DNA from 2 places in the Paenibacillus medicaginis genome. Region 1 is predicted to be linked to the other one. Evidence: predicted binding sites of a transcription regulator. Region 1 holds the regulator's gene; the other holds the start of a gene.
The links. Region 1 encodes CtsR, which represses protease genes until heat stress. Its sites were predicted from a motif close to ATGGTCAATAAAGGTCAAACA; they were not measured.
Positions count from the first base shown of each region.

Region 2: the regulator CtsR is predicted to act here: its motif matches at 5,574-5,594, upstream of clpP (ATP-dependent Clp endopeptidase proteolytic subunit ClpP).

Region 1 covers NZ_JBHIRY010000057.1:1,942-14,434, reverse strand. The annotation lists gene ACE5LO_RS27080 (GNAT family N-acetyltransferase) at 1-1,066, shown strand, start outside; gene ACE5LO_RS27075 (CtsR family transcriptional regulator) at 1,483-1,944, shown strand; gene mcsA (protein-arginine kinase activator protein McsA) at 1,997-2,521, shown strand; gene mcsB (protein-arginine kinase McsB) at 2,552-3,613, shown strand; gene clpC (ATP-dependent protease ATP-binding subunit ClpC) at 3,697-6,141, shown strand; gene radA (DNA repair protein RadA) at 6,402-7,772, shown strand; gene disA (DNA integrity scanning diadenylate cyclase DisA) at 7,787-8,863, shown strand; gene pssA (CDP-diacylglycerol--serine O-phosphatidyltransferase) at 8,915-9,652, shown strand; gene ACE5LO_RS27040 (nucleoside triphosphate pyrophosphohydrolase family protein) at 9,754-10,149, opposite strand; gene ACE5LO_RS27035 (PIN/TRAM domain-containing protein) at 10,375-11,457, shown strand; gene ispD (2-C-methyl-D-erythritol 4-phosphate cytidylyltransferase) at 11,554-12,252, shown strand; gene ispF (2-C-methyl-D-erythritol 2,4-cyclodiphosphate synthase) at 12,249-12,493, shown strand, end outside.
Region 2 covers NZ_JBHIRY010000016.1:19,644-32,136, reverse strand. The annotation lists gene gpmI (2,3-bisphosphoglycerate-independent phosphoglycerate mutase) at 1-940, opposite strand, end outside; gene tpiA (triose-phosphate isomerase) at 942-1,694, opposite strand; gene ACE5LO_RS16315 (phosphoglycerate kinase) at 1,715-2,896, opposite strand; gene gap (type I glyceraldehyde-3-phosphate dehydrogenase) at 3,004-4,011, opposite strand; gene ACE5LO_RS16305 (sugar-binding transcriptional regulator) at 4,110-5,138, opposite strand; tRNA gene ACE5LO_RS16300 (tRNA-Arg) at 5,433-5,507, shown strand; gene clpP (ATP-dependent Clp endopeptidase proteolytic subunit ClpP) at 5,703-6,299, shown strand; gene ACE5LO_RS16290 (PdaC/SigV domain-containing protein) at 6,397-7,482, opposite strand; gene ACE5LO_RS16285 (SIMPL domain-containing protein) at 7,630-8,385, opposite strand; gene ACE5LO_RS16280 (HPr family phosphocarrier protein) at 8,520-8,789, opposite strand; gene whiA (DNA-binding protein WhiA) at 8,937-9,881, opposite strand; gene mgfK (gluconeogenesis morphogenetic factor MgfK) at 9,887-10,873, opposite strand; gene rapZ (RNase adapter RapZ) at 10,889-11,791, opposite strand; gene ACE5LO_RS16260 (ROK family glucokinase) at 11,837-12,493, opposite strand, start outside.

The sequences.
Region 1 (12,493 bases):
AAAGAAATTCAAGCCTGAGCAAGTGTGGGCTGTATTTGATGGCGAAGAGTTGAATGCCAAGTTTACGCTGCTTCCGCTGCAGGTGTACTTGTATGGAAAGCCATATGCCATGGGAGGAATCGCCGGGGTGGCGACATGGCCGGAAAAGCGGCGTGGCGGGCTGGTGTCCCGGCTGCTCAAGCATGCCCTTGAGCAAATGAAAGCGTCGGGGCAGACTGTTTCTTTCCTGCATCCGTTTTCTTTCCCTTTTTACCGGAAATTCGGCTGGGAAATCTTTGTTGAATACAAGAAGTACACAATTCCTGTAGACAAGTTTCCGGCCAAAACGGCGGTGGAGGGCACGATCAAGCGTAACGTCAGGGATAAAGCTGAACTAAATAAGGTGTATCAGCAATATGCGCAAAGGTTCAACGGAACTTTAGTGAGAGACGAGCAATGGTGGGAGAATCGCGTACTTGATGAAGATAATCAGACAGCGGTTTATTATGCGGAAAATGGCGCTCCTGAAGGGTATGTTTTGTATAAAGTGGAGAAAAAAGAGCTCTCCTGCGGCGAATTTGTCTATCTAAGCGAACGGGCACGTCGAGCCTTGTGGACGTACTTTACCAACCACGACTCCATGATTGAAAAAGGGACCTTTACTTTTATACCGGCCAATGATTCTCTTTCCTATCTCCTGGCAGACCCGCGCATCCAGCAGGAAATCATACCTTATTTTATGGGCCGGATTGTGGATGCGGCTGCGTTTGTAGAGCAGTTCCCGTTCCAGTCCTCTGCACAAGGAGCTGAAATCACTTTGGCACTCACGGATACACATGCCCCCTGGAATGAGGGAACATGGAAGCTGTCTGTGTCTGCACAAGGAGAAGGAAGGCTCCAGCCTGTCCATGGAAATACCGAAGCCCAGCTCCAATGTGATATAGCTGCGTTATCAGCCATGCTGATCGGTTATAAGCGTCCGCAAGAACTGTTCCGCTGGGGCAGGCTTACGGGCAGCGCTGAAGCAGCGGATCTGTTCGAGCAGACTGTTCCTTCCGCTCAAACCTTCCTGATGGACTTCTTCTAAATTAAGCCAAGGACTCTTTTCCTGAGATGAAAAGGGTCCTTTTTTGACTTGAGATGGAGTTTTCGATGAATGAATCAAAGAAATATTGTGAAAAATGGAATTGAGCTCTTGGCAAATGAGAAAATTATGTTATAATGTATACAAAGTCAAAGAAAGTCAAAGTCAACTTGATCAAAGATTAAATTTCCCCATCAATTCTGGTTGTTCAGAAGATCAACGTATGAATTGGGGGATTCGAAGGTCACACTAATTCGTGATCATAGTCGCCAGAACTGGTTCAGAGTGCAGACGATCACCAGGCTGAGGGGACGCCGTACTCCAGATTCGTGACTTTCCGGTTTGGTTAAGTTCAATATACGGCATATTCTGTAAATGTGAAAAAACTTCACATTTTTGTCGGTGGAGGTTGATGAAATGTGCGGAATGTCTCCGATATTATTGAACAATATTTAAAAAGCATGTTAATTGAAAGCACTGAGGGCATTGTGGAAATCCAGCGCAATGACCTGGCTGACCGTTTTTCCTGCGTGCCATCCCAGATTAACTACGTAATCAGCACACGCTTTACATTGGAAAAGGGATACATTGTGGAAAGCAAGCGCGGCGGCGGCGGTTATGTTCGCATTCAGCGTGTAGATCTCCCAGCCCATCACGTACTTCATACGCATCTGCATCATAGCATAGGAGATGAGATTAGCCAATCCGCAGCAGAGGGGCTGATCTACCAGCTGCAAGAAGGGGGATTTCTCAATAATAAGGAGGCTGCCATTATGAAAGCGGCGGTATCCAGGGATACCATTGCTTTGAAGCTTCCTTATCGGGATCAGGTGAGGGCCAGATTGCTAAAAGCGATGCTGATTGCGCTTTTGGCCAAATAGCCCCTTTGATGCCACCGGGTATTTAGGCTTTTGACGTAAAGGAGGTATGTGCATGCTGTGCCAGGAATGTGGTAAAAGGCCGGCAACTCTCCATTTTACGAAGATTATTAACGGAGAGAAGACCGAATTTCATATATGTGAGACCTGTGCAAGGGAAAAAGGGGAGCTGATCCCCGGAACGTCGAATGGCTTCTCCATTCACAGTCTGCTTTCAGGCCTCCTTGACTTTGATCCGACAATCAAGAGTGCAGCGGCAGGGACACAGAACCCGCAGCTGCTCCGTTGTGAGGAATGCGGAATGACTTACGCGCAGTTCAGCAAAATCGGCCGTTTCGGCTGCAGCTCCTGTTATAAATATTTTAACGACCGTCTGGATCCGTTGTTCAAACGTGTTCATGGCAGTACTGCCCATGCGGGTAAAGTGCCGGTACGAAGCGGCAGCAGGATGAAGGTCAGACGCAGAATCGATGATTTGAAGAAGGAGCTGCAGTTCAAAATACACGCTGAAGAATTTGAAGCCGCTGCGTCAATTCGTGATCAGATTCGGGAGCTTGAAAAAGAAATAGCACAGGAGTAAAGTCTTGTTAAGAGTAGGAGGGATGCGTTTATGCCCAATCTCCGCTTTACGGAAAAACCGCTTAGCGATTGGATGCGCACAGATGCTGCAGACTCCGAGATCGTCATAAGCAGCCGGGTCAGGATTGCACGGAACCTGCAGCATCTGCCTTTTCCGATGCTCGCCACCAACCAGCAGTCCGAGGATGTGCTGAACAAACTGACGGACGTTCTGCGCTATGAGGATGTTGACCGTTTCGGTCCATTCCATATCGTCAAAATGGCGGACACCGAAGAACTGGATAAAAAAGTGCTGGTTGAAAAGCATTTGATCAGCCCGAATCTGGCTTCCGAGTCCCGTAACGGGGCGGCGGTAATCAATGAAGACGAGTCTGTCAGTATCATGATCAACGAAGAAGATCATCTTCGTATACAATGCCTGTATCCGGGATGTCAGGTGAAGGAGGCCTGGCAGAATGCCACCGCTATTGATGACGCGTTTGAAGCGCATCTGGATTACGCATTTGATGATCAGCGGGGCTATCTGACGAGCTGTCCAACGAATGTCGGAACCGGTCTTCGGGCCTCGGTGATGATGCATCTGCCTGCTTTGGTCATGACTCACCAGATTAACCGCATTTTATCGGCTGTCTCCCAGGTCGGGCTGACAGTGCGCGGCATTTACGGTGAGGGAAGTGAGGCGATTGGCAATCTGTTTCAGATATCCAATCAGATCACCCTGGGGCCAACCGAGGAGGAAATCATTGAGAACCTGCACGGCGTTGTGCTTCAGATTATCGAGCATGAGCGGGCTGCCAGATCCAGACTGATGAACGAGTCCATGCTGCGGATTACAGACAGGGTGATGCGATCCTTCGGGATATTGTCCTATGCGGCTGTAGTGGATTCAAAAGAGGCGGCACAGCGGTTATCGGATATCCGACTTGGCGTGGATCTTGGTATACTTAAGAATCCCTCCATACCGGTACTGAATGAGTTGAACGTCATGACTCAGCCCGGTTTTTTGCAGAAAAAGTTCGGGGAAGCGCTGGGTGCCGGTGAGCGTGATATGTACCGGGCCAAGCTGATCCGCGAGCAGCTGGGAACTGCATAAGAGGCCATAATATTTATTAATTGGATAACAGAGTTTTTTTAACGAGAACAAGATTTGAATTTTTCAATGGAGGTGCAAGACATATGATGTTCGGAAGATTTACGGAACGGGCGCAGAAGGTACTCGCTTTGGCTCAGGAGGAGGCAGTGCGACTGGGACATAACAATATCGGAACAGAACACATTCTGCTTGGTTTGATTCGCGAAGGTGATGGGATTGCGGCTAAAGCGCTCATCGGTCTCAGCCTTGGTCTGGAGAAAATCCAGGACGAAGTGGAAACGCTGATTGGCCGTGGTCAGGAGCAGCCTACGAACATCGCTTACACACCTCGCGCCAAAAAAGTGATTGAGCTTTCCATGGATGAAGCACGGAAATTGGGCCATACCTATGTAGGGACAGAGCATATCCTGCTTGGCCTGATTCGGGAAGGAGAGGGTGTTGCCGCACGTGTGCTGAACAATCTGGGCATCAGCCTGAACAAAGCACGTCAGCAGGTGCTTCAGCTGCTCGGCAGCAGTGAAGCAGTGTCCAGCAACAGCGGTACTCCTTCGAATGTCAGCACCCCTACGCTGGATAGTCTGGCCCGTGACCTGACGGCTTCAGCGAAGGAAAGCAACCTGGACCCAGTGATCGGACGAAGCAAGGAAATTGAGCGTGTCATCCAGGTGCTGAGCCGTCGTACCAAGAATAACCCGGTATTGATTGGTGAGCCTGGTGTCGGTAAAACAGCCATCGCTGAGGGTCTTGCGCAGAAAATTATTGCGAATGAGATCCCTGAAACGTTGCGCGACAAGCGTGTGATGACGCTGGATATGGGTTCTGTCGTTGCAGGTACGAAATATCGTGGTGAATTTGAAGACCGCCTCAAAAAAATTATGGATGAGATTCGTCAAGCGGGTAATATCATCCTTTTCATTGACGAGCTGCATACGCTGATCGGCGCTGGTGGCGCAGAAGGGGCGATTGACGCCTCCAATATTCTGAAGCCGGCTCTGGCACGCGGTGAACTGCAATGTATCGGTGCAACGACGCTTGATGAATACCGCAAATATATTGAAAAAGATGCCGCTCTCGAACGCCGCTTCCAGCCGATTACGGTGGATCAGCCGTCTCCGGAAGAAGCGATTCAAATCCTGCATGGTCTGCGGGACCGTTACGAAGCGCATCACAGAGTGAAAATTACGGATGAAGCGATTGAAGCAGCCGTAAAATTGTCTGACCGGTACATTACAGACCGCTTCCTGCCTGACAAAGCGATTGACCTGATTGATGAAGCGGGCTCCAAAGTAAGGCTGAACTCTTACACGGTACCGCCAAATCTGAAGGAGCTGGAAAACCGTCTGGAGGATATCCGCAAGGAGAAGGACTCTGCGGTGCAAAGCCAGGAATTCGAGAAGGCAGCTGCGCTGCGCGATACGGAGCAGAAGATCCGCGAAGAGCTGGACATGACCCGGAATCAATGGAAAGAGAAGCAGGGCCGTACAGATTCCGAAGTGACTCCGGAAGATATCGCACAGGTAGTTTCGATCTGGACCGGCGTTCCTGTCAGCAAGCTGAAGGAAGAAGAAACCGAACGTCTGCTGAATATGGAACAGCTGCTGCATGAGCGTGTGATCGGCCAGGATGAGGCGGTTAAAGCAGTCAGCCGTGCCATCCGCCGCGCCCGTGCCGGCCTGAAGGATCCGAAGCGCCCGATGGGCTCCTTCATCTTCCTTGGACCAACAGGCGTAGGTAAAACCGAGCTGGCCCGCGCATTGGCAGAAGCGATGTTCGGGGATGAAAATGCGGTCATCCGGATTGACATGTCCGAATACATGGAGAAGCATTCCACATCCCGTCTCGTCGGAGCTCCTCCGGGATACGTCGGATATGATGAAGGCGGACAGCTGACCGAGAAAGTGCGCCGCAAGCCATATTCCGTCGTGCTGCTGGATGAAATTGAAAAAGCGCATCCGGAAGTGTTCAACATCCTCCTGCAGGTCCTGGAAGACGGCCGTCTGACAGACTCCAAAGGACGGGTGGTGGATTTCCGCAATACGCTGATCATTCTAACTTCCAACGTCGGGGCAGAAGCCATCAAACGTAATTCTACGCTCGGGTTTACGGCCGTGGCCGATGCCGGTGCGAATTATGACAAAATGAAGGGCAAAGTGATGGATGAGCTCAAGAAAAGCTTCCGTCCTGAGTTCCTTAACCGGATCGATGAAACGATCGTCTTCCACTCGCTGGAAGAGCAGCATATCGGCCAAATCGTCTCGCTCATGTCCGAAGAGCTGCGCAAGCGTCTGAACGAGTACAATGTTGACTTCGAATTGACGGATAAAGCGAAGGAATTCCTGGCTAAGGAGGGCTTCGATCCGGCTTATGGAGCAAGGCCGCTGCGCCGGGCGATCCAAAAGCATATTGAGGACCGCTTGTCCGAGGAGATGCTGAAAGGCAGTATTACCAAAGGCGATTCGCTTCTGATCGATGAGTACAATGGCGAGTTGACCGTAACCAAGAAGGATAACGTAACGGCAAAATCCTGAGGCCGGTCATTGTGACTGAGACTGCTTGAGAGAAAAATAGCGAACAGGAAAAAGGCTGTTCCCCGTGGACGAACCGCGGCGGAAGCAGCCTTTTTTTCTTGTCTGCATCAGCCTGTTCCCATACGGCAAAACGCTTGGAAGAGTTTGTGATATTGCTTTACGGCCCTCTGGTTCAATGGTAAACTTTTAATACTGAAGCTTTTTTTAATCAAGGCCGACGAAATACGACAAGGATGTCGATTAATCGCAAGGAGAATTGAATGGCCAAAGTAAAAACTAAATTTTACTGCACAGAGTGCGGATATGAATCTCCGAAGTGGTATGGCAAGTGCCCGGGCTGCCAGGCCTGGAACACCATGATCGAAGCAACGGAGACTGTGGTAAAAACCGCCGGGATGAATTCATCCCTTTTTCATAATAGTAAAGAGAAGCCGCTTCCCATCGTGGAAATTGAAAGTGATCAGGAGCCGAGAATCCTGACGGGAATCACGGAATTGAACCGCGTGCTTGGCGGCGGAGTTGTTCCGGGCTCCCTGGTGTTGGTCGGAGGCGACCCTGGAATCGGCAAATCTACGCTGCTCCTGCAAACATCTAATGAATTGGCCCGCACCGGGCTTCGCGTGCTTTATGTCTCCGGCGAGGAGTCGGTGCGCCAGACCAAGCTGCGGGCTGACCGCCTTGGCGCTTTATCTCCCAACCTGTATGTTCTTTGCGAAACCAATCTGGAGACCATCGAAGAGGCTGTAGACAACATGAAGCCCCAGTTCCTGGTCATTGACTCCATACAGACAGTGTATTTGCCGGAGGTGACCAGTGCCCCTGGCAGCGTAGCACAGGTACGCGAATGTACCGCCCGCTTCATGCGCATTGCCAAAGGGCTGGGCATCGCTACTGTGCTTGTCGGACATGTTACGAAGGAAGGGGCGATTGCGGGTCCTCGTCTTTTGGAGCATATGGTGGATTGTGTCCTGTATTTTGAAGGAGAACGACATCATACGTACCGGCTGCTGCGCGCGGTGAAGAACCGTTTCGGTTCAACGAATGAGATGGGAATTTTCGAAATGGGTGAAGAGGGGCTGCGCGAAGTTGCCAATCCTTCCGAGTTGTTTCTGTCGGAGCGGCCCCTTGGTGTAGCAGGCTCTACTGTGGTGGCCAGCATGGAAGGCACGAGGCCGGTGCTGGTCGAGCTGCAGGCGTTGATCGCAACCACACACTTCCCGTCACCGCGCAGAATGGGCACGGGGGTGGATCACCATCGTATGGGATTGATCATAGCTGTATTAGAGAAGCGTATGGGCATGTTTTTACAGAACCAGGATGCTTATCTGAACGTGGCTGGAGGCGTAAGATTGGATGAGCCTGCTGTGGATCTGGCTATTGCGGTAAGCATTGCGTCAAGCTTCAAGGATATGCCGACCAAGCCCTATGACGTTATTTTTGGCGAAGTGGGATTGACCGGCGAGGTGCGAGCCGTATCCCGGGCTGAGCAGCGCGTGCGGGAAGCGGAGAAGCTGGGCTTCAAAAGGGTGATCATGCCCGAGAAAAGCCTCAAGGGGTGGACACCTCCCAAAGGATTGGAGATCATTGGAGTTGGAACTGTGGCAGATGCACTAGCAGCCGCATTAAATTAGGGGGCAACGAAAACATGAAAGAATCGAGCCAACTGGAAAAAATGAATGACCTGCTGCGGCTGGTGGCACCGGGTACACCTTTTCGTGAGGGACTGGAAAATGTGCTTCGTGCCAAGACTGGCGCGCTGCTTGTGGTCGGCTACAGTCCGGAGGTTATGGAAGTGGTGGACGGGGGCTTTTCGATTAACTGTGATTTTTCCCCGAACTATTTATATGAATTGGCCAAAATGGACGGAGCCATCATCCTCAGCGAGGATCTCAAGCGGATTTTGTATGCCAACACGCAGCTGATTCCAGACTCCTCAATTTCTTCCAGCGAAACGGGCATCCGGCACCGGACGGCGGAGCGGGTCGCCAAGCAGACGGGCAAGCTGGTTGTGTCCATTTCGCAGCGCCGTAATATTATAACATTGTACCAAGGTACACTTCGTTACTCGTTAAAAGAAATCGGTGTCATTTTGAGCAAGGCCAATCAGGCGATTCAAACACTGGAGAAATATAAATCCGTCCTGACACAGTCGCTGACCAACCTGACCGCCTCTGAATTTGAGGAGCTTGTCACCCTCCCTGAAGTCGTCAATGTGATCCAGCGGACCCAAATGGTGCTGCGCATTAAAATGGAAATCAAGCGCTTTGTCAATGAGCTGGGCAATGAAGGGCGTTTGATCAACATGCAAATGGAGGAGTTGATCGGCAATACCGTGGAAGAAGCCTGGCTGCTGTACAAAGACTACGCCAAGGAAGTCAGCGACGAGAAGATTCGTGAAATCATCAACGGGCTGAAGCATTTGACCGATGAGGAACTGCTGGATATGAATCATATCGTACGGTTGCTTGGTTATCCTTCTTCCGCAGCCTTATCCGAAGATTATGTCGCTCCCCGCGGATATCGGGTGCTGAACAAAATTCCGCGTCTGCCTAATGTCATTATTCATAATCTGGTGGAACGTTTTCATCAACTGCCCCTTGTTATGATGGCGACGATTGAGGAGCTGGATGAAGTCGACGGTATTGGCGAGGTGCGTGCCCGCACGATCAAGGAAGGCTTGAAACGTTTACAAGAGCAGGTTTTCATTGACAGGCAAATGTAAGTAACATACAATTGATGGATGTTTCGATCCGTGATTTTATGAGGTGAAGCAATGATTATGAAATCTGTTCCGAACATGTTTACCCTTGGTAATCTGTTTCTCGGAATAATCGCCATTCTAATGGCTATCGATGGTCAATACAGTCATGCAGCCATTATGGTTATTGTCGCCATGTTGTTGGATGGTTTGGACGGTCGTGTAGCGAGGGCGTTAAACGCGCAAAGTGAATTCGGCAAAGAGCTGGACTCATTATCTGATGTCATTTCCTTTGGCGTCGCTCCGGCGGTAATCATGTATTTAGTAGCCTTTCAATCAGCCAGTCCTGCCTTGGCCTGGACGGTAACGGCCATATTTCCGATGTGTGGAGCGCTTCGACTGGCCCGTTTTAACGTGGTATGTGGAGCACCCGGATATTTTACAGGGCTTCCGATTCCTGCGGCAGGGGGCGTACTTGCTACATTATCCCTGTTTCATGAGGATATATCTCTCTTCTCGATGGCTGTCGCTACCCTGCTGCTGTCTTACCTGATGGTCAGTTCGCTGAAATATCCCAATTTTAAACGGGTGGGCTTGCCTAAAAAGGCTGTGTGGATCGCACCGCTCGTTGTGATCGGTGCTGTGGTGGTTGCAGTCCAGTTTTCCGATCAGCTTTCGAAGCTGATCTTTGTGCCGCTTGTGCTTTATGCGGTATATGGTATGAAGCATAACATTCAAGCGATTGCCAGAAAAAGACGCGCCAAACGCCGTCATGCCGAGGACAGCAGCAGCTATCGTCACTCGGAGCGTTGATCAATCAAATACTTAAAATAAAAAGCATTTATTTCCCTGATGAGCCAGGCGAAATAAATGCTTTTTTTTGTAGAGTAATGCTTGCTGAGGTATATAAACGGTCAGGACATATTAAATAAACCTAAAGTGGAGCATTTGCGCGATTCCTTCTCAACAACGTCTTCCAAACGGATATCCAGCAAGTTGCATAGGGCCGACATGTAAAACAGACTACGTCCCAGCTCGGCGGTGATCGCTTCCCTGCAATTCTCGCACAGCTGCCCCTGCACGTGATTGTCCAGCAGTGCCTTGGCTTGTTCAAGCCCGCTTTCCGGTTCATAGTCCTGTTTCCTGGCATGAAGCTCTATACAGCCGCACTCGGTAACAGATTTGGCAACCACGCGGTTAACGGCAGCGCCTGATTGGCCGGTCTTGGACAAAATGTCCAACAGACTGCGGTGACGGAGCAGCAATTCGGAAACCTGATCCTGAAAAGCATGTAAGCTTTGTGCGCTCATATATCGCTACCCACCTCTAGTTATTAGGAATAATTTTATTATAAGACAGCCAATTGCAGGCTTTCAACATAAAATTCCAAAGAAGGATTCCGCTAGGGATTCCATGAAAGTATATGCTGTGTAAAAAAATTACATCCAACGATTACCAAAGGTGAAAGTGGACCATACTGAATAAAGAAGGAACTAAATTTTGGAATTGAAAGGTTTTAGGAGGTGTAGGATTCGATGTGGAGAAAGGCTATCTTAATTTTTACCGGTTTATGCGGTTCATGGTTCGGTTACACATTGTTTCAAAAAGCGTCCGGGACCGTGTCCTGGATGCCGGAATGGATGAGAGCGACCGCTGCAGGAGGCTTCATCTGGGTGGTTGTTGGTGCAGTGCTGTTCATGGTGCTCTGCAGTATCGCGGGCACAGCAACTGCGCATCGGCTGCAGAAAGGAATTGAGGATCTGTCCAAAATTCCGATGAATGAAATGGCTGCTGGCACGACAGGACTTGCCGCCGGGCTGATTTTGTCGATCCTGCTGTACCCGGGTCTGTCCTGGCTTGGACAAGCCGGGCAGATTTTGCAAGTAGGCGTCATGATCGTTTGCGGTTATGTCGGTCTCATGGTGGGGCTGGAAAAACGGGAGGATCTGGCTTCCTTCTGGAAATCGGGCAGGTTTGGACGCGAGGAGGAGCAGGAGGGCCGGCGGATCGAGGAGCATAAAATTTTGGATACGAGTGTCATCATTGATGGAAGAATTGCGGATATTTGCAAGACGGGTTTCATTGAAGGGACGATTGTCATCCCTGAATTTGTGCTGGAAGAGCTGCAGCATATCGCGGATTCCTCCGATTTGCTCAAGCGCAATCGCGGCCGACGCGGGCTGGACATCCTCAATAAAATTCAGAAGGAGCTTGATGTGAAGGTTCTCATCTACGAGGGGGACTTCGAGGAGATCTCCGAGGTGGACAGCAAGCTTGTCAAACTGGCCAAGGTGCTGCAGGGCAAGGTTGTCACCAATGACTTCAATTTGAACAAAGTGTGTGAGCTACAGGGAGTGTCCGTGCTGAATATCAATGATCTGGCTAATGCAGTCAAGCCTGTCGTGCTTCCGGGAGAAGAAATCATGGTGCAGATCATCAAGGACGGCAAGGAGTACGGTCAAGGTGTTGCTTATCTTGACGACGGAACGATGATTGTGGTGGAAGGCGGGCGTGATTATATCGGGACGACGATGGAGGTGCTGGTGACCAGCGTGCTCCAGACGTCGGCGGGCCGAATGATCTTTGCCAAGCCAAAATTATTGGAAAAAGCCCAGTAAAAGCGGTATGATGATAGCTGGATGAAAGAGTCCGGGATGAAGATCCGGTTCGTTCCATTCCATATATCATACTGACGTTAAGGCGGGATTTGCGCTATGAACAACAGCTTGGGCGTCGTCGTTGTGGCGGCGGGACGCGGCACCCGCATGGGAACTGCGGAGAGCAAGCAGTTTCTGCTGCTGCAGGACAAACCTGTTTTTATATACACGCTTGAGGCGTTCGCGGCTGTGCCCGAGGTAAGCGGGATCGTACTCGTTACTGGAGCGGATGATGTACAGCGATGCCGGGAGTGGATTGACAGGCATCAGGTCGCCAAAGTTACGGACGTCATCGCAGGAGGCTCCGAGCGGCAGCATTCCGTACACCGCGGACTGGAATACCTGCAGACCGAATGGGTTATGGTGCATGACGGTGTCCGCCCGTTCGTGGGCGGGGATGAGATCCGAAGATGCCTGGAGACTGCCCGGGAGTTCGGCGCTTCCGTACTTGCTGTGCCGGTGAAGGATACGATCAAGCAGGTCAATGAAGAAGGGGTGATTACGGCTACGCCGGATCGCCGGAGTCTGTGGAGCATTCAAACGCCACAGACTTTTCGTCTTTCTGATCTGCTGCGGGCCTATGAGGCTGCTGAGCATGAGGGGTTCCTCGGGACGGATGATTCCATGCTCGTCGAGCGGCTGGGCATTTCGGTGCGGGTTGTAGAGGGGAAATACACCAATATTAAAATTACGACACCGGAAGATTTGGATATTGCGCAATTATGGACAAGCACAGAGGGAGAGGACGCAAGATGATTCGTATAGGACAAGGTTTTGATGTTCATCAGCTGGTGGAGGGAAGGCCGTGCATTATCGGCGGGGTGACGATCCCTTATGAGAAAGGACTGCTTGGACACTCGGATGCTGATGTGCTGCTGCATGCGATTACGGATGCCGTTCTGGGCGCACTGGGGCTCGGCGATATCGGGAAGCATTTTCCGGACAATGATCCGGCCTTCAAGGATGCGGACAGCCTTAAGCTGCTGGAGCATGTCTG
Region 2 (12,493 bases), on a different contig from region 1:
GATTCTTCGGTTCGTAAGCCACAAAACCGTTCACCGTTTCGCTGAACAAAGTCAGACATACGAAATGTAAATTTTCCGGAAATTTCGGTCCTCTGTCAAATCCGCGGAAATCCGCGTTGGTGAATACTTGAGACAGTTGGATGGCACGGTCAGGACGGAAGTTCAGGAACACAACGGAATCGCCGCTCTCCACCAGTCCTACCGGGCTGCCGTCTGCCTCGGTAATCACGGTCGGTTCCACAAACTCGTCAAATACGGACTTCTCATACGATTCACGCAGGGCCTGCATGGGATCCGTATATTTCGGACCATCTCCGTACACGATGGCACGGTACGATTTCTCAACCCGTTCCCAACGCTTGTCGCGGTCCATTGCATAATAGCGGCCTTGTACGGTCGCGATTTTGCCAACGCCGCTTTCCTGAATTTTGGAAATCAGCTTCTCCATGAAACCAACGCCGCTGTCAGGCATGACGTCACGGCCATCCATAAATGCATGAATATAAACTTCGTGCAAATCCTCTTTCTTCGCCAGGTCGATCATGGCAAACAGATGATCAATGTGGCTGTGTACACCGCCGTCGGACAGCAGTCCGTACAGATGTAGCTTCTTGTTGTTGTTCTTCGCGTAACGAACCGCCTCAACCAATGTTTCGTTATCGAAGAACTCCCCCTCCCGGATGGACTTAGAGATTCTGGTCAGATCCTGATATACAGTCCGCCCTGCGCCAATGTTCAGGTGACCTACCTCCGAGTTGCCCATCTGTCCTTCCGGCAGTCCAACCGCTTCACCGGACGCTGTCAGCGTCGTGTGCGGGTAAATACTTAAGTATTTGTCGTAGTTCGGCTTGTTGGCCTGTGCAACGGCATTGCCTTCCACAGTGTCTCGAAGTCCGAATCCGTCCATAATAATTAATGCAACCGGTCTTGGTGCGGTCATGTTACTTCGCCCCCTCAACAAGCGCGATATAAGAATCCGGCTGCAGGCTTGCCCCGCCGACCAGTGCGCCGTCGATGTCGCTTTGACCCATGTATTCTGTTACATTTTCGGGCTTTACGCTGCCGCCGTATTGAATGCGAACCGCATTGGCCGTGCTCTCATCATACAGTTCTGTAATCAAGGTACGGATATAAGCAATTACCTCGTTGGCATCCTGCGCTGTGGAGGACTTGCCTGTTCCGATCGCCCAGATGGGCTCGTAAGCCACGACAACCTGTGCTGCCTGATCCTTGGCAAGACCCGCAAAAGCCGCCTCTGTCTGCACTTTGCAGACTTCCTTCGTCTGTCCGGCTTCACGCTCTTCCAGCTTCTCGCCAACACATACGATTGGAATCAGATCGTTGCGGAAGGCGGCGTGAACTTTCTTGTTCACCGTTTCATCCGTTTCCGCGAAATATTGACGGCGCTCGGAGTGTCCGATAATAACGTAATCCACGCCCAGATCCTTCAGCATACGGCCGCTGATTTCGCCCGTATAAGCACCGTCCTCAGCGAAGTGAAGGTTTTGTGCTCCAATTTTGATGGAGGTTCCTTTCACAGCTTCCACCAGAGCAGGCAGATTCGTGAATGGCGCACAGATCACGCTCTCCACGCCTTCCACTTCGGCTTTGCCTTTTACGCTCTGGATGAAGTCTGTTGCTTCAGGAACGGTTTTGAACATTTTCCAGTTGCCTGCAATAATCGGTGTTCTCACTTTTTTCAGCTCCCTGCTAATTACTTGTCGTTCAATGCCACAACGCCCGGAAGCGCCTTGCCTTCCATGAACTCAAGGGAAGCGCCGCCACCTGTGGAGATGTGGTCCATTTTATCAGCCAGACCGAATTTCTCGGCTGCAGCCGCAGAATCGCCGCCGCCGATGATGGTGTAGCCTTCGGTTGTTGCGCAAGCTTCCGCTACTTCGCGAGTACCGTTGGAGAATGGTTCAATTTCGAATACACCCATAGGTCCGTTCCACACGACCAGCTTGGAGTTTTTGATCACATCGGCATAGATGGCACGGGTTTTCGGACCGATGTCCACGCCTTCCCAGCCAGCAGGGATACCGTCGATATCAACGATCTGTGTATTGGCAGAAGCGCTGAAATCATCGGCAACCACGATGTCCACCGGAAGGTAGAAGTTTTTGCCCAGGCTTTTCGCTTTTTCGATAAAACCAAGGGATACGTCCAGCTTGGACTCATCCAGCAAGGATAGGCCAATTTCATGACCCTGAGCCTTGAAGAAGGTATAGGTCAGGCCACCGCCGATAATGATGTTGTCCGCAAGGGTGATCAGGTTGTCGATCACGTCGATTTTGTCTTTTACCTTGGAACCGCCAATAATGGCCGTGAACGGACGATCCGGATTGGACAGCGCTTTGCCCAACACGGACAACTCTCTCTCCATCAATAGGCCGGATACGGCCGGCAGTTGATGTGCAATGCCTTCTGTGGAAGCATGCGCACGGTGAGCAGCGCCAAATGCGTCGTTGACGAACAGGTCTGCCAGCTCGGCAAATTGCTTCGCCAGCTCAGGATCGTTCTTCTCTTCGCCTGGATAAAAGCGGACGTTTTCGAGCAACAGTACGTCACCGTTTTGCAGCTCCGCCACTTGTGCTTTCACCGCTTCACCAACAGCCTCATCAGCCTTGGCTACAGGTTTGCCCAGCAGCTCGGACAGGCGTGCCGCCACAGGTGTCAAGCGCATGGATTCAACCACTTCGCCCTTCGGACGTCCGAAATGGCTTGCCAAAATAATTTTAGCACCTTTTTCGATCAGGTAGTTAATCGTTGGCAAGGTTTCACGGATACGCTTGTCGTCAGTAATTTTGCCGTCTTCCACAGGAACGTTGAAATCTACGCGGACAAACACCTTTTTGCCGCTTACTTCTACATCGCGAACGCTTTTTTTGTTCATATCGATACTCCTCCGCACCAGGGATTTGATGATGTGCAAGTCATATATAAAGAGCGGAAACAATAGTCTGTTTCCGCTCTATGTGGTTGCATAACGCCAAGCCGTTATTACTTAGCCAGCTTCGCGAAGTGCTCCAGGGTACGAACCAGCTGAGCTGTGTAGGACATTTCATTGTCGTACCAAGCTACAGTTTTAACCAGTTGTTTGTCGCCAACAGTCAGCACTTTAGTTTGAGTTGCATCAAACAAGGATCCGAAAGTCATACCTTTGATATCGGAAGATACGATCTCGTCTTCAGTGTATCCGTAAGTTTCAGGATCGGAAGCTGCTTTCATAGCTGCGTTAACTTCGTCTACAGTTACGTTTTTCTCCAGAACCGTTACCAGCTCAGTCAGGGAACCAGTTGCAACCGGAACGCGCTGTGCAGCACCGTCCAGTTTGCCTTGCAGTTCAGGAATAACCAGACCGATTGCTTTAGCAGCACCAGTTGTGTTAGGGATGATGTTCTCGGCAGCAGCGCGCGCACGACGGAAGTCGCCTTTGGCATGCGGAGCATCAAGTGTATTTTGGTCGCCTGTGTAAGCGTGGATGGTAGTCATCAGACCTTCCACAACACCGAACTTGTCGTTCAATGTTTTAGCCATAGGAGCCAGGCAGTTAGTTGTACAGGAAGCACCGGAAATTACAGTTTCAGTACCGTCCAGTGTGTTGTGGTTTACGTTGTACACGATCGTTTTCATGTCGCCTGTAGCTGGCGCGGAGATTACAACTTTCTTGGCGCCGCCTTTCAGGTGCTTTTCAGCTGCTTCTTTAGTTGTGAAGAAACCTGTGCACTCCAGCACGATGTCAACGCCCAGCTCGCCCCAAGGCAGTTCTTCAGGGTTGCGGTTAGCCAGAACTTTAACTTCTTTGCCGTTTACTTTGAAGAAGCCGTCATGTACTTCAACGTCTCCGTCGAAACGTCCTTGCGTTGTATCATATTTCAGCAAATGAGCCAGCATTTTGGCATCAGTAAGGTCGTTGATTGCTACTACTTCAATGCCTTCCACATTTTGAATACGACGGAAAGCCAGTCTGCCGATACGTCCAAAACCGTTAATACCTACTTTAACCATGAGTAAGTTCCTCCCAAGTTTTGTTTGTTTTTATTTATTCAAGACAAGTGGTTAGACCTGTCAAGACAACAATTATTAATGCTTCATTTAAAAATAACTCAGCAATTGCGCACGATGATTTCCGCCGCCGCTTCGTCGGTGACCAAAATGTCCTCCTGGCCAAACCGCAATACGGCTTGTATCGCCGCCGCCTTGCTTGCGCCCCCGGCGATGCCGAGTACGATTTCTGTCCGCTTGATGTCTTCGAGGCGCAGCCCAATAGTAAGCATCCGGTGTACAACTACACCCTGTTCGTTAAAGTAGTAGCCAAAAGACTCAGCCACCGCTCCCTCACCCTGGATCTCCGCCACAGTGTCCGCGTCCAGCCTGCGCCTTTTCGCCATTTCCATGGCATTGCCAATCCCGTGGATGATAATCCGGCTCTTACGGATCGTCTCCACGATCTCCTGAATCATATGATCCTGAACAAGCGACTCATAGGCTTCCTGGCTCAACAGATCCGGCACATGCAGCAGCCTGTACTGTGCTCCTACGTTGCGGGCCATATTGGATACGATGGAATTCGCCTGCATTTCCAGACTTTCCCCCAACCCTCCGCGGGCTGGAACAAACCATCCGCCCTTCAGCGGTCCGCTGGACGGTGTTGTCAAATGCTCCGCTACATCGGCGATAGTCGTACCACCCGTAACGGCAACGACATCCTCATCTCCCATGACGCTCAGCAGCGCCTTGGCTCCCGCCCGGCCTAATTCCCGTTTGGTCATCGGCGACGTATCCGAATCACCCGGCACGACGATTACCTTGCGCAGGTTATATGCCTGACGGATTTGATCTTCAAGCAAAGACAATCCAAACAGCTCTTTGGCAATGGGTTCAAGCTGCTCCAGCAGCTCCCTGCCGGCTTCGCTCACCCGCATACCAATGCTCTCAATCTCTATAAGGCCTTGGGCTTTCAAAAGATCGGTTTCGGCTCGCAGCACACGTTCGGTCATATGCAATGAGGCCGCAAGCGTTCTGCGTCCGATGATGTCTGACAGCATGATCTGATGCAGGATGGTATACCTTTTCTTCAATACATCCGTGAGATCTGGCAGAAGCTGCTTCTGAATTTCTAATATATTTCGCATGCTTTCCACTCCCGCAGACTTCCTACTGGTTCATATACACTTATGTCCTTTGTGCTGGCCTCAAAATGTCCCGGGTTAACTTTTTAAGTCCCACAATCATTTTAACCAATTCCAACCTCACATGCAAGTGTCAGAACCTATATTTCTCACTCCTTCAACCGATTGTGCGCAGCGTTTTAGCATCCATTATTAACATAAAAGCCTTTCATCAGACCACCGAAATAAAAACTTGCATTTTGCTCAAGAGTCACATATAATCATTTTTGTGTCCTATTTCTAAGGAATGTTGAATATGCGCCCGTGGTCCAACGGATATGACGTAGGCCTCCGGAGCCTGAGATCGAGGTTCGATTCCTCGCGGGCGCGCCATTTTTATTGATGTTATATATAAGTGTTAACCAACGAGAGCGCAGAGGGCTCTTTTTTTTCGCCAATAGTTTGACTTTCTTTGACTTTTTGCTTGAAATTGTTTATGATGTGGGTAATACGGTAACAGTTTATTATGGAGACTTTACCTGTATCAGGTAGTACGTATCCTAGCACATATTTAAGGGAGGGTTTTACGTGAGCTACATTCCTATGGTCGTTGAACAAACCAACCGCGGTGAGAGAGCCTATGACATTTACTCCAGATTGCTGAAGGACCGCATCATTTTCCTCGGATCTGACGTGAATGACGTGGTCGCCAACTCCATTATCGCGCAAATGCTGTTTCTGTCTGCGGAAGATCCGGAAAAAGACATCCACCTCTACATCAACAGCCCCGGCGGCTCCATCACAGCCGGCATGGCGATTTTCGATACGATGCAGTTTATCAAACCCGACGTATCCACCATCTGTGTGGGGATGGCCGCTTCCATGGGAGCATTCCTGCTGAATGCAGGCGCCAAAGGCAAGCGCTTCGCCCTGCCAAACAGTGAGGTTATGATTCACCAGCCTTTGGGCGGCGCTCAAGGTCAAGCGACAGATATTGAAATCCGCGCACGCCGTATCCTGAAAATGCGGGATAAGCTGAACCGCATCCTCGCCGAGCGTACCGGTCAGCCGCTGGACCGCATCGAGAAGGATACCGATCGTGACTACTTCATGTCGGCTGACGAAGCCAAAGAATACGGTCTCATCGATCAGGTGATTTCCAGCACTCCGACACCAGGAGTCTAACCCGTAACACAAGTCTTTTAAGTCCCATTTGCAAAAAAATCCGTCCCATGTTCCTGTTGCAGGAACGCGGGACGGATTTTTCTTTTCTCCTGGATGATTACTTTCCGAACGGCTTGGCCCCAGCAGGAAGAAGCTCCGTGAAAGCAAAAGGGAACTCCGGAATGCCTGCCGCATAAGCTGTGTACTCGTACTGTTGGAAGAAGATGACGATGCCTGTTCCAGTGACGTAGAAGTCCGGCTGATCCGATAGCCCCTTAAAGTCTCCCAAATCCAAATATCCGTTAGATGCCGGCACTTGTTTGAGCAGCTTGTTGTTCAGTGTTTTCTTGTAATTCGGGTTGGCCTTCAGCACATCGCCAAGCCCCAGCTGCTTGCCATCCGCCAGCGAGAACGTATACCCTGTACGGGTCGTGGAGCCGTGAGCGCCGCCATAGTAGGAGTAGTCCTCTACAATCAGGCTGATATAACCTCCCCTGTTGTAGATCACGGCATAATTGTTTCCAAATTGATAAGGTCGGTCCGCAGTAGCTTCTCCGATCTCTTTGATTTGCTTCTTGATCTCTGCCAGCACCTTTTCTTCATGCTGCTTCAGCACGGCATTGATTTTATCAATACCGGCCTGGCTGCCTGTAAGCTGAGGGTATTTCAGATCGAAGTTCATCGTATCCGATTTTTCCTGAGACAGGCTGACCGTTTTGATGGAGATGGAATTCAGCTGGCCTTTGGTCATGCTGACCGTCTTAGCGGCCGCGTTCCAGGCAGCGTCAATGCCGAGATAAGCCTTCAGGTGGCCGATAGGAACATAAAGCCGGTTGCTGACCATCCGGGCCTGCATATCATACGTGTGCACCCCGTTTACATTGATGTACGGCTCATCGTACCCTGTCGTAATTTCCAGCTTGTTATAGCCGGCACCGATTGTATAAGATTTCTCGGACGCGTTATATGACACAGGCAGCTTCAGATCATCCCTGAGGGCCGCTACAGGGATCAGGGTCTGCCCTTTGAGCATGAGCCCTTTCGTTTGCAGGGTCTTGCCGTTCCATTTCAAGGTTACCTGAGTTTGCTGAGCAGTTTGGGCTGCACCAGCTGCGTGCAGTTCGGAAAAAGGCGCAGTAACGCCGCCGGTGACCAGAGCAGCCGCAAGCATTATTGTACCCAGTCGTTTTGTGTGAATGTTCATTTGTTAATATCCTCCTCTGATCCTTGACGCAAGTCGTGGGATGAAAAAACCATCTGAGTGATATCTTAAAATACTTTGAGCCGGAAAATGTTACAGGCTGGGTTACAATCCTGACTCATTTCCGGCTCATTGATCACTTTCGTGTAATCAGTTCATTTCATACTGGGCACTTAACTGGGTATTGAGCTTAATCTCCCCCGGCTCTACCGCAGTGTTGGCGCCTGCAGAGTCTGCAGCCTTGGCCACAGCAGCCTCCTGATAAAAAACAGGCGGCTGGGCATTCTCCAACGATACATTAAGCAGGCTTCCCAATTGGCGATTGGCCGCTTTAGCCACCGCACCCGCTTTCATCTGCGCGTTGGCGAGCGCTTTGGCAATTACTTCTTGTTCATACTTCTCCGGATTCTCTACCGTAAACCGGACACCGTCAATGTTGTTGGCACCAGCACTTGCTGCTGCGTCAAGCAGCTGCCCAATCTTGGACAAATCACGATAAGCCACGTTCAGCGTATGATAAGCTGTATAACCTTTTAGCTTCTGACCCTCTTGTTCGCTGTAGGCGTAATCTGGCTGAACCGAAAACTGGGTTGTCTTGATATCCTTTGCGTTAATCCCCCAGGTTGTCTTGAGCAGACTGTTCACTTTGTCCATGATCTGTGCATTCTCTTTCTGGGCGGCGACTGCCGTCTTCCCCTGAGTCTGTACACCGATGGACAGGTAGGCGATATCCGGACTTACGGAAATTTCACCTTCGCCATTAACACTGATGACATTGCGGACCACGTTGGCAGCATCAGCATATACGGTTCCACTATAGTTCCCAAAGCCCAATCCGCCAAAACCGCCAACAAACACTGTTCCCGCCAGCAGCACCGCGCCCGCTGTTTTTGCCCACATTTTCATTTGTACCCGCTCCTCATGGCAGTTTTTTCATAAAATTGTTGTACTCTCTAGACGGGGATAGAGCCAAAAGGTTGCAGGACAATCTAAAAAAAGGCCCCCAATCCGGGGACCTCCTGAACAAATTCAGCCGTACTTTACTGGTTTTCCAGCTCTTCCTTGCTGACCAGGCTAACTAAAGCGTTTACAGCCTGTTCTGCATCTGCGCCTTCTGCACTGACATAAATTTCTGTGCCGGAACTAATCGCCAGGCTCATAATACCCATGATGCTCTTGGCATTTACTTTCTTGTCGTCTTTTTCCACAAACACTTCTGAGGAATATTTATTGGCTTCCTGTACGAACAATGCAGCAGGTCTTGCATGCAGGCCTGTTTTCAAACGTACAACTACCGGATGTTTGGTCATGAACAACGGCTCCCCCTTTATGAGTAAATTGACAAATGAATCTAAAATCACATTTATTCCATTTTATTTATCACATTATACCATCAACCCGAATCATAAACTAGAAAAAAAACAGGCACCCATCCCGGTGCGTGCCTGTCAGACAGGCTACAGGATCAATCCCCGCTCTGCCCGGACCTTGTCAGCCAGCTCATCAATCTTCCGCAGCCGATGGTTTACCCCGGATTTGCTGACCGTGCCCTTCAGCAACTCTCCGACCTCTTTCAGATTCATGTCCGGGTGGGCCAGGCGTATTTCAGCCACTTCGCGAAGTTTGTCCGGCAGGGTTTCCAGCCCGACCTCCTTCTGCAGCAGCTTGATATTTTCGATTTGACGGACCGCCGCGCCGATCGTCTTGTTCAGATTCGCGGTTTCACAGTTGACGATCCGGTTAACCGAGTTCCGCATGTCACGCATGATGCGCACATCCTCAAACTTGAACAAAGCCTGATGAGCACCGATAATGCTCAGGAACTCAATAATTTTCTCGCCTTCCTTAATGTAAAGAATGAACCCCTTCTTTCGTTCAATACAACGGGCATTCAAATGAAACTCGTTCGCGAGATCCACCAGTGCCTGGCAGTGTTCTTCATACATCGAGGCAATTTCCAGATGATAGGAGGAGCCCTCCGGATTATTCACCGAGCCCCCGGCCATGAACGCTCCCCGCAGGTAAGCCCGTTTACAACAGTTTTTCCCGATGATTGCCGGATTAATCCCGTCCGTAAACAGAAAGCCCTCCGAGACGATGTACAGCTCCTTCAAAATCTCTTGAACCCGGTCCGGAATGCGGACAATGTACACATTGTTTTTCTTGAGCCGCATTTTCTTGCGGACCAGCAGTTCGGTATGCACCTGAAAATGCTTTTTGATGAAGGAGTAAATGCGCCTTGCAATCGCGGCGTTTTCAGTGGAAATGTCCAATACCACTTTTTTGTTCGAAAGCTGCACGGAGCCTAGCATCCGGATCAGTGCCGACAATTCGGCCTTTTCACAGCAGGGCTGGCCTTCAATCATCGTTAGCTCTTTTTTCGTTTGAGCCGCAAAAGACAAGGGACTCACCTCCTTCTTAAAATCCAGTTTTGCACGAGCTGATAGATGTGCTGGCTCAGCCTGTCGGCATCATGCCTTAAATATGTTCTGAACAGCACCAGTGTATCAGCCACCACTTTGTACCCCTGTCCGGTTACCGATTCCAGGTCCAGCTGAACCGGCCTGGCACCCTGTTCCGCGTATTTATCCAACACCTGGGCCGGAATATCTCCGTTATTAACGATCACGTAGTCAAAAAGCTGATGACCTACATGATCGTAAACGGCCTGCAGATGATCCCCTACACTGTAATTATCCGTTTCCCCCGGCTGAGTCATGACATTGCATATAAAAATCTTGACCGCCTGTGAAGTCACGACCGCTTCGGCCAGCTTGGGCACAAGCAGGTTGGGAAGAATGCTCGTATACAAGCTTCCCGGTCCTATCAGGATAGCATCAGCCCGCTCGATCGCCTCCACCGCCTCAGGCAACGGCTCCACGTGAGTCGGCTCAAGGAAAACACGTTTGATGCGGCCCCCGGCTTCCGGGATCTTGGACTCGCCCGAGACCACGCTTCCGTCTTCCATTTCCGCATGCAGCACCACCGCTTCTCCTGCCGCAGGCAGTACCCGACCGCGTACGGCAAATACACGGCTCAGCTCACGAACACCAGTAACAAAATCACCCGAAATATCGGTCATGGCCGCCAAAATGAGATTACCCAGACTGTGACCCGCCAATCCCGACCCGGAGCTGAAGCGGTATTTGAGCAAATCCGCCATCAGTGGCTCGACATCGGCCAGGGCCGTCAGTACGTTGCGGATATCACCCGGCGGGGGCATTTGCAGCTCGCTGCGCAAGATGCCGGAGCTGCCCCCGTCGTCAGCAACGGTAACGATCGCCGTGATATCCAGCGGCTTCTGTTTTAATCCCCGCAGCATGACGGACAAGCCCGTTCCCCCGCCCATCACGACAATGCGCGGACGCTCCAGCTGTGGTCCCGCTAATTTCATAATTTCACCTCTATATCAATGCCGATCCCGATCCGCGTCCCGATGGCTTACCGCAACGGCCTCCGTTTCACTCGTTCCAAGCATTTTCCCAAGATATTCGGAGATGGCCACCGACCGGTGCTTGCCTCCGGTACATCCTATACCGATAATGACCTGACTCTTGCCCTCCTTGCGGTACTGCGGGATGAGGAAATGCAACATATCCAGCAGCTTTGTCAGAAAGGTCTGGGTTTCTGGCCACTTCATTACATACTCATATACGTCGCTGTCCATCCCGGTATGCGGCCGCAAGGTCTCTATATAATGCGGATTCGGCAGAAAACGCACATCAAACACAAGGTCTGCGTCAATAGGGATACCATATTTGAATCCGAAGGACATGATGTTAATGGATAGCAGACTGCTTTCCAGGTGAGAAAACCTGGATATAATACGCTTTTTTAGCACAGAAGGCTTCATCGTGCTGGTGTCGATGACCTGTGTCGCCGAGCTTTTGAGATCCTCCAGCAGCTTGCGCTCCATACGGATGCCGTCAAGCGGCATGCCATCCGGGGCAAGGGGATGGCGGCGCCGGCTCTCTTTATAACGCTGAACCAGGACGCTGTCATTGGCATCGAGAAAAAGAATTTCACAGTGAATCGTAAAATGATCTTTAATATAATTCAAGGATTCCGAGAGTGCTGTGAAAAATTCCCGGCCACGCAGATCGATCACCAGCGCTACCTTGCCAATTTTGCCGTTGGACTGCTCAATCAGCTCCGCAAATTTGGGAATAAGGACAGGCGGCAGGTTATCAACGCAAAAGAAACCGAGATCCTCCAGGCTCTGTACGGCGATCGTCTTGCCCGCACCGGACATCCCTGTAATAATAATCAGCGTTGCGCCTACCGACGGTGCCGTGTTATTATTCTCCGACATGTTCCTTCTTTCCCCTTCCCGTAATCCAAAATGATAAGCCGGGCTCTAGGACCGCAGAAGCAATCCGGCTGCTCCGACAATACCGGCGTCATTCCCCAGCGTAGCCGGCACAATGGACGTGCCGCGCTGCAGCGGCTCCGGTGTCAGCTTGGCGAACACCTGCCGCAATTCGTCGAACAGAATGTCGCCCGCTTTGGACACGCCGCCGCCGATAATGAACATCTCCGGGTTTAAGAGCGCAGCCGTTGTGGCCATGGCTTTACCCAGATAAAAAGCGGCCCGGGCAACAATACGCAACGCCACTTCGTCCCCGGCCTTGGCCGCGTCAAACACATCCTTGGCCGCAATTTTCTCTACCGTTGCAAGGGACGTGCGGTCACCACGCTGCACCGCATCGTTGGCCATGCGGATAATGCCCGTGGCTGAAGAGACCGTTTCCAGACAGCCCATTTTGCCGCAGCCGCACTGAATCGCTTCGAGGTCAGGCACAACGGCGATATGACCAACTTCTCCTGCCATGCCAGAGAAGCCCTGATAAATTTTACCTTCGATAATAATGCCGCCGCCTACACCAGTCCCTAGCGTGAAGCATATACAATTGTCCACACCTTTGCCTGCTCCGGCCCAGGCTTCGCCCAGTGCCGCTACGTTGGCATCGTTATCAATTTTGACCGGCTTCGCCAGCCGTTCCTCTAATAGGGC